4 regions of the Thermicanus aegyptius DSM 12793 genome follow, and region 4 is predicted to be linked to each of the others. Evidence: riboswitches for the same ligand, from Rfam matches in the RefSeq annotation. Region 4 holds a riboswitch; each other region holds the start of a gene.
What was found. Region 4 has a riboswitch for S-adenosylmethionine ahead of THEAE_RS0109525 (methionine ABC transporter ATP-binding protein). Riboswitches for the same ligand answer to the same signal wherever they lie in the genome.
Positions count from the first base shown of each region.

Region 1 (2,199 bases), 1.2 Mb from region 4:
GCCTAAGGATCAGCCCTTTTCTTAACACGATATGGGAGGAGAGATCCTCCATGACGGTCAGGGCAAGATGCGGATCATAATGATATACTTTCGGGACTGAACCGGGGCAGAGCGCTTCCTCCATGTGGAGGGCCTCGCTCTCGATGCGTGCCCTGTCCAGGGTAAGGGGCCACGAATCCCCGACCACCCGGGCGTAAGGGAGCGCTTGTTTGATGATGATGCTTCTGTCCGTAGCTTCTTCTTGGATGCGAAATACCAGGTTTAGATTCCCATCGCCGATTTCCCGGGCGGTTAGTCGGGCATCTTCCGGGAAGATCCTAAGGCGCTTCGCATAGGCTACCGCTTCCGCTTCGTTTAGAGGATGATAATGTGCCATTCCCATCGATCCTTTCGTGTGAAATGAAAAAACCTCTGACCCTTCTGAAAGGGCAGAGGTTTAAAATCTATCCAACCCCTTATCTCTCAGAACGGTACGTTCTGCAGGAGTTAGCACCTTGCTGTGACCGGAAACAAAGATTTCGTGCAGGAACATCCTGCCGTCCTCTCCGATCCGTCACCCCGTATAGGGAAATGCAGGTTGCCGGGCATCATTGGGCCAGTCCCTCCGCCATCTCTTGATAAGAGCGAATCGGTCAAACTCTATTCGGTTTTTACATCCATACATTTGCCCCAAGCGATTTGATGAGAATCAGAATCAAATTCACTTGGTTTTGGTGATTAATTTATTTTTTTTCTCAACGTTTGTCAAGGGAAAAATTTAAAGGTGAGAGGTGGAATGTTTGCAGATATAAATCTTGTGCCAGCATGGGATCGGTTCACAACCCATTGCAGAAAAGGCGGATAGATTGCAGGAAGGTTCGGTGATGATCTCAAGGGAGGTGGATGAAATCAGAAAAAATGCAAAAATAGCGACATTTTGGGGATTGACAGAGAAGTATGCTGCGTTTATAGTTATGACCATCGAGTGACAATTGAAAATAAGAATTACTCTTATCCAGAGAAGGCTGAGGGACTGGCCCGATGACGCCCGGCAACCTGCTGCCCATACCTATGGGCTAAACGACTGGAAGGAGGAGCTTCTCCCAGGGATCGTAGGGGGGATCTCCATCCTTTCAGGAGTGAAGGTAAGGTGCTAATTCCTGCAGAACGTTATGTTCTGAAAGATAAGGGTGTGGGATATTGTTTCTACAACCTCTTTCAGAACGAAAGAGGTTTTTATTTTTGTAAAAAAAGGCGGTGATGGGATTGTCGTTGGATGAGGAATATATCTTGGCGACTTACCTGCTGAAAGGGGAAAAGGATCTATACAAAAAGGCGCAAGGGATTGCCGTCGGGCTTACGGTGGGGACATGGACCGAGCTGCCGAGTGAGAAAAAGGAAAGCATGGCGCAACATTTGGGGAAAGTGGTCGATGTCGTCCCACTTCCGGAGGAAGAAGGGAAGCAGCCCGTGGGGAAAATTACCATCGCATATCCGATCGTCAACGTGACCCCTGATCTTCCATCCATTCTTACCACGGTGTTCGGAAAGTTATCCCTGGATGGTTCGATCAAACTCTTGGATCTCCACATTCCCGACTCCCTCCTTTCCCAATTTCCGGGCCCACGTTTTGGAATTCAGGGGGTTCGGGATTTGCTGCAGATGAAGGATCGACCCCTCCTGATGAGCATCTTTAAACAATGCATCGGTCTTTCCCTCGATGAGTTGGAGGAAGAGTACAGGAAACAGATTGAAGGCGGCGTAGATCTGGTAAAGGATGACGAGATCTTTTTCGCAGATGGGAAAGCTCCCGCCATCGAAAGGGTGAAGCGTTTTGAAGCGTTAAATCGTCAAAGAGAAGAGCGGACCGGGAGAAAGGCCCTCTATGCTGTCAACCTGACAGGGCCGGTGAACGAAATGGTGGACAGGGCGAAACGGTTGGTGGAAGCGGGTGCTTCCGGCCTTCTCCTGAATGTGTTTGTGTACGGCCTAGATATTCTCCATCGCCTGGCTTCGGACCCCGACATCCCGGTTCCCATTCTTGCCCATCCTGCGTTTGCCGGAGCGATATACGCATCTCCGGAACATGGGGTATCCTCTTCCCTTCTATTAGGCAAGTTTCTTCGTTTGGCAGGGGCGGACATTGTCCTCTATCCCTCTCCCTATGGTTCTGTCGCTATGCCTAAAGAGGAATCGTTGTCGGTTGCGGACCGGTTGCGC
Region 1 covers NZ_KI783301.1:2,983,833-2,986,031, reverse strand. The annotation lists gene mtnK (S-methyl-5-thioribose kinase) at 1-376, opposite strand, end outside; SAM riboswitch class I at 453-624, opposite strand; SAM riboswitch class I at 988-1,170, shown strand; gene THEAE_RS0115975 (2,3-diketo-5-methylthiopentyl-1-phosphate enolase) at 1,252-2,199, shown strand, end outside.
Region 1: another riboswitch for S-adenosylmethionine. It lies ahead of THEAE_RS0115975 (2,3-diketo-5-methylthiopentyl-1-phosphate enolase); the one in region 4 lies ahead of THEAE_RS0109525 (methionine ABC transporter ATP-binding protein).

Region 2 (2,199 bases), 1.7 Mb from region 4:
TAGAAGTACTTCATGAAAAAAATATCTACACCATTGCCAGAATTGTCTCTTTTAAAGATCCTTATATGGCCGGAGCAAAACAAGAATGGTCCTTGCAAAAGAAGACAGGCGGCGTGTGGAAGGACCGGAAAGGGATCATGTGGGTAGATCCCTATCGAAAGGAACAATGGGATTACAATCTCTCCGTAGCCATTGAAGCGGCTAAAAAGGGCTTTGATGAGATACAATTAGATTACGTAAGGTTTCCTGAAAATGGGAAAAAAGTTGACGCCGAAGTTTCTTATTACAATCCCCAAGGTAGGACGAAGGAGGTACTCATCCGGGATTTCATTCGCTATGTGCGGGAGAATCTGAAGCCCTATCCGGTATTTCTTTCGGCGGACGTCTTCGGTCTCGTCCCATCCGTTAGCGACGATATGGGGATTGGGCAAAGGTGGGAGCTGATTACACCGGAAGTGGATTATATCTCCCCGATGGCGTATCCTTCCCATTATGCCAAATATACCTTTGGGATCGCCGTACCGGATGCTCATCCTTACGAGGTGATTCGAGGTACGATCCTTGATGCTCAGAAAAAGGATGCGGCGCTCCATGCCCAAGGGATTAAGACGGCGACGATCCGCCCATGGTATCAAGATTTTACCGCCAGCTACTTACCTAAAGGAGAGTGGATCCGTTACACAGGGATACAGGTGTTGGACCAGGTCAGGGCGGGTAAAGAATTAGGAATCGATTCTTTTCTGCTGTGGGATCCACGCAACAATTTTTCGATAGATGCTTGGATAAAGTCTTGACACCTATGCATGTATAGGTTATTGTATACTACAATTATATACTGCGAAATCATCTTATCGAGAGTGGCGGAGGGACTGGCCCAATGATGCCCGGCAACCGGTTTTAAAAAACGCGGTGCCAAATCCTGCAGAGCTTATGCTCTGAAAGATAAGAGGAGAAACCCCTCTTCTTATCGAGAGGGGTTTTTTCATGGGCAAAAAGGAGAGGAGATAAAGAAGGATGGGGAAGTTTTTTGAGAAGGTAAGAAAAGGAGAGACGAGCATCGTGGTGGAGCTTGATCCACCCAAGAACCCGGATTTAAGCCGCTATTTAAGGGGGGCCCATGCTCTTAAAGAGGCAGGAGCCGATGCGATTACAATCGCGGACAATTCCCTCTCCCATTCCCGGGTGGCAAATATGGCGGTGGCAAAGCGGCTCCAGGATGAAGTAGGAATCGAGGGAATCGTCCATATCAACTGCAGGGACCGAAACCTTCTCGCACAGCAGTCTTATCTCCTCGGTCTTCATGTCCTGGGAATAACGAATCTTCTCATCGTCACCGGAGATCCGGTGAAGATGGGGGATATGCCGCAGACGAAATCTCTTTTTGAACTGAATTCCATCGGGCTGATGGAGAAAGTAAAAAAGATGAATGAGGGGATACTCTTTACAGGAGTAAAACAGGAGGAGAGAACCCATTTCCTATACGGAGGGGCTCTGGCTTCAGGGAAGAATCATATCCCCCATAGGGGCAGAATGATGAAGAAGGTGGAGGCGGGAGCTCGCTTCTTTTTCACCCAACCTGTATATAGCCAGGAGGCGATCGAAGCGTTAGGGAAGTTTTCCCGGGAAATGAATCCCGAAATTCCCGTCTTTCTCGGTATCATGCCGATCGTTTCCCATAAAAATGCCCTCTTTCTTAAAGGGGTCCCCGGGATCTTCATTCCGGATGAGCATGTGGAGCTTTTTTCTGGTAAAGAGGGAAAAGAGGCGGAACAGGTAGGAATTGAATTGGCCGATTCCCTGATTCAGTATGGGAAGAAATGGTTTAATGGTTTTTATCTGATTACTCCATATTTACGTTATTCGATCACGGCCGAACTGACACGCCGCATAAAGGAGGGAATTTAAGTGGCGGTGAAATTGATTGAAGAATTAAAGAAAAGAATTCTCCTCCTGGACGGAGCCATGGGAACGATGATTCAGGGAATGGGATTAACCGCAGAGGATTTCGGAGGAGAGGGTTACGAAGGGTGTAATGAAGTATTAAACCTGACAGCCCCGGAGAGGATAAAAGAGATTCACCTCTCTTATCTCCAGGCCGGGGCAGATATTATCGAGACCAACACCTTCGGATCAACGGGCCTCGTTCTATCTGAATATGGTTTAAGGAAAAAGGCGTATGAGATTACCCTGGCCGGGGCC
Region 2 covers NZ_KI783301.1:3,487,161-3,489,359, forward strand. The annotation lists gene THEAE_RS0118425 (putative glycoside hydrolase) at 1-794, shown strand, start outside; SAM riboswitch class I at 846-949, shown strand; gene THEAE_RS21735 (methylenetetrahydrofolate reductase) at 1,015-1,905, shown strand; gene metH (methionine synthase) at 1,906-2,199, shown strand, end outside.
Region 2: another riboswitch for S-adenosylmethionine. It lies ahead of THEAE_RS21735 (methylenetetrahydrofolate reductase); the one in region 4 lies ahead of THEAE_RS0109525 (methionine ABC transporter ATP-binding protein).

Region 3 (2,199 bases), 180 kb from region 4:
AAAAGATTGGGTAAAAGTTCCCAAGAAATCGAACAGATTGTAGATGTGATTGCAAGTATTGCCGCACAGACCAATCTATTGGCTTTAAACGCTACGATCGAGGCCGCCAGAGCCGGGGAGCACGGACGTGGATTTTCTGTAGTCGCTGAGGAAGTTCGCAAATTGGCCGAGCAATCGGCTCGATCAGCACAAAAAATTGCAGAACTGATTAACTCGATCCAATATGAAACGAATCATGTGGTTCAATCGATGGAGACCACGACAAAAGAGGTGTCTGATGGGATTAAAGTTGTCAACAAAGTAGGTGAATCGTTTGAAGAAATTCAGCGCTCGGTAAATAACGTAGTGGCGCAGGCGCAAGATGTATCAGCCGCCACAAAGCAAATTTCTACGGGAACAGATCGAGTAGTCCATTCGATTAACCAAATTGCCAGCGTGGCAGGGGCAACCGCATCCGGAACCCAAAACGTAGCGGCGGGCACCGAAGAACAGTTGGCATCGATGGAGGAAATCTCATCGTCTGCCGCTTTCCTCTCAAAAATGGCGGAGGAATTTCTGGCGCTTGTGGGCAAATTTAAGGTGTGATCTCCCCGCCCTTCATGAAAGATATTCTTCATCTCCCTCTTCTTTTCTTTTGTCGATCACCCACTCATGGAGCAGGAACTCGATAAGACCAAGGAGGGTTATTCCCCATAATCCTTTAACTAAAGATTCCCTCCCCAATCGGCGGAGGAGATAGTACATAAGAGGAAGTCCAATGGATAGACTCCTTTTTGCTCCCATCTTAGACAACCAAATGGGATCTGCCACAGATCCTATAAGGGCCAGAAGAACTCCTGCACCTAACCATCTTTTGATCCCTCCTCCGCGCAGAAGAAGGGGGAAAAATAAAAATTTCATGAGGCTATTGGAGATGAAGATCACACCTTTCCCTCCTTTGGTTCTAACGATTGTTGAGGTTTTAAGGCGATTCGTATCATCCTTTTTCTTTTAAAAGGGATCGGGGTATGTCTCGTCCGATTCTTGGACCGTTATTTTCATTTTTGAGCGGTGCATCGAATCGGGAATCTTTCCTTTACAGGTTAGTATTCGAAAAAAAAAAGGAAAAAATAAAAATTACCGTTGACAAATGAATCCAGGTCGACTATGCTATATAGCAAATAGGATTTCACAATGAACTCACAATTGAAAAGAAATGAGATTCTCTTATCCAGAGAGGCTGAGGGACTGGCCCAATGACGCCCGGCAACCGGTTTTAAGCGGAAAGGCTTAAAAACGCGGTGCCAATTCCTGCAGAGCTTTAAAAGCTCTGAGAGATAAGATGAGTGTGATGGTGTGACAAAATCCCTCTTCTTATCGAAGAGGGATTTTTAATTGGGGAAATGAAGTGCGAAGAGAAAAAGGAGAAGGAGGGGATCAGGTTGACAAAAGCTGGGACAGCTATTCAACCCCATACAGGGGTACTCCCCATTGGGGACTTACTACTGGAATCCGGCAAGGTATTGCCGAATGTTAAGATTGCTTATGAACGTGTGGGTCCGGAAAGTGCACCTACCATCCTGGTCTGCCATGCCCTAACGGGAAATCAATACACCGTAGGGAGTGAATCTGCCCCTGGATGGTGGAGGGAATTGGTAGGCCCCGAACGTTTTATTGATACAAACCGTTTTCAAGTCATTACCACCAATGTGATCGGGGGTTGTAACGGTTCGACGGGCCCGCTAAGCCCCGATCCCAATACGGGAGAAGCCTATCGATCCAATTTCCCTTTTATTACAGTACGGGATATGGTCCATGCCCAACACCGCTTTCTTCAAAAAATCGGGATTTCCCATCTAAAGGCGGTTATAGGGGGATCGTTAGGCGGAATGCAGGTGCTTGAATGGGGTCTCCTTTATCCCGATTTTATGGATCTCATCATCCCGATCGCCGTTACACCTTTCCTCTCCGACTATGCTATCTCCTTTAATGCCATAGGTCGATTGGCCATTCTTAATGATCCCGCCTGGAAAGAGGGGATGTATGATCCTGAGGAACAACCTATCATGGGACTTTCCATCGCCAGAATCGCCGGGCTTCTCACCTATCGAACACCGAAACTCTTTAATCATCGTTTCTCCAGGGAGATGAAAGGGGGATGGGGGAGCGACCACAGGGAGATCGCATTTCAGGTTGAATCCTACTTAACCTATCAAGGGG
Region 3 covers NZ_KI783301.1:1,600,436-1,602,634, forward strand. The annotation lists gene THEAE_RS20480 (methyl-accepting chemotaxis protein) at 1-585, shown strand, start outside; gene THEAE_RS0108605 (hypothetical protein) at 598-924, opposite strand; SAM riboswitch class I at 1,204-1,323, shown strand; gene metX (homoserine O-acetyltransferase MetX) at 1,422-2,199, shown strand, end outside.
Region 3: another riboswitch for S-adenosylmethionine. It lies ahead of metX (homoserine O-acetyltransferase MetX); the one in region 4 lies ahead of THEAE_RS0109525 (methionine ABC transporter ATP-binding protein).

Region 4 (2,199 bases):
TATGGCGGCATTGGGACCGAATGAACTGCCGATGAGGGCTCTGGAAACAGGTATGGTCCAAAGAATGAGTACGATATAAGGAACGGACCGGAAAATATTCACCAACGTTCCAACCATTTTGTACAAATAAGGATTTGGAGAGAGATGCCCCGGGCTTGTGATGATAAGAATGACACCGATGGGTATGCCCAACAAGGTGGAAAAGAAGAGGGAGAGACCGACCATGTAGAGGGTTTCTAATGTAGCCCAAAGAATGGCCGGATAATTGGCAATAACGTGTTCAAAACTCATCTTTCCCCACCTCCTCTCCATCCATATGTTCTACCCGAATATGGTGGTCCCTTAGATATTGAATCGCCCTCTCCTGTTCCTTCGCATCACCGGAAAGTTCAAGGATAAGAGAGCCGTAAGAGGTTTGTTGAATGCGGTTGATTTTCCCTTGCAAAATGTTCACATCAATGTCAAATCGTTTAATCATTTGACTTATAATCGGCTGCTGCGCATTTTCCCCCAAAAAGGAACATTGGATGATCCTCTTTCGATGATTAGGGGAGAGAACTTCTTCCCACTGATGTAAGTCCATCACCTGTTGAACAAATTCCTTCGTTATGTCGGCTTTAGGATTGCTAAACACTTCAAGAACCGTCCCCTTTTCCACGATGCGGCCTTTTTCTAAGACGGCCACGCGATGGCAGATCTTCTGTACCACATGCATTTCATGGGTGATGAGAACAATGGTGATCCCCAATTCTCGATTGATCTTCTGCAAGAGTTCCAGAATCGAATCGGTGGTTTTCGGATCCAAAGCAGAAGTGGCTTCATCGGAAAGAAGAAGGTTTGGTTCATTAGCTAGGGCCCGGGCAATACCTACCCTCTGTTTTTGCCCTCCACTCAGTTGGGACGGATAAACATGTTCTTTATCCTCAAGTCCGACCAAATGCAAAAGTTCCTTAACGCGTTTTCCAATCTTCTCCTTAGGCCAGCCTGCAATTTCGAGGGGGAAGGCGATATTGCCGTAGACCGTTCTGGACCAAAGCAGGTTAAAATGTTGAAAAATCATGCCGATCTTTTCTCGTCGCTTCCGCAGTTCTTTATCGGAGAGGGAGAGCATCTCTTCGCCGTTTATCCATATTTTCCCCTGTGAGGGTTTTTCCAATAGGTTAAGCATGCGAATTAACGTGCTCTTACCTGCGCCGCTGTAGCCGATAATCCCAAAGATTTCACCCGGATCGATCTCCAGGTTGATTTGATCCAAGGCGATGATTCCATCCCCTTTTTTTAGAGGAAATTGCTTTGATACATTTTCTAAACGAATCATGAAATTACGCTCCTATTTTACCAGTGTTCCATAATGTGACTCCCAACGTAACCCGACACCCATCGATTTCCGCATCCCCAAAAATAAAGGTTGCGATCAGATGATACAAAAAAACCTTTCTGCAGATAAGCAGAAAGGGGGTTGTTTCTACTTCTCTTATCTGCCAGAACAGCATGTTCTGCAGGAATTGGCACCATTGCAGAAGCTAGGAATCTGCCGGTTGCCGGGTTTCATAGGGCCAGTCCCTCCACCTCTCGTGATAAGATCATCACAACTATTCAATTCCTAACGCTTATTGATAATACCTTGTTCTATTCTTCTTGTCAACAGGGAAAAAAAGAAAATCATTTTCCACTTTTTATGATTAAGGAACACGTGTTACGGAACTTTTGTTTGTTTTATAGGAATTAGGATGATATAATAAACTCAAAAGTTTACGAGGATGGGGTGGTTAACGTGAAGAAGTTATCCAGTCGACAGCGGGAAATTTTAGAGTTTATCAAAAAAGAGGTACAAACGAAGGGATACCCACCCTCTGTACGGGAGATCGGAGACGCCGTAGGCCTTGCTTCCAGTTCCACGGTTCACGGACATCTGACGAGGTTGGAGAAAAAAGGATTGATTCGCCGCGATCCCACGAAACCGCGTGCGATTGAGATCCTGGACGGAGATCGGAAAAAAGAGTTTTACCCGATCGCGCATGTCCCGATCGTTGGAAAAGTGACCGCCGGTGTCCCCATTACCGCTGTCGAAAATATCGAAGAATATTTCCCCCTTCCCCTCTCCATGGTAGGTGACGAACAAGTCTTCATGCTGCTGGTTGAAGGGGACAGCATGATTGAAGCGGGCATATTGGATGGGGATTATGTGATCGTGCGTCA
Region 4 covers NZ_KI783301.1:1,776,848-1,779,046, forward strand. The annotation lists gene THEAE_RS0109520 (methionine ABC transporter permease) at 1-291, opposite strand, end outside; gene THEAE_RS0109525 (methionine ABC transporter ATP-binding protein) at 281-1,318, opposite strand; SAM riboswitch class I at 1,472-1,584, opposite strand; gene lexA (transcriptional repressor LexA) at 1,775-2,199, shown strand, end outside.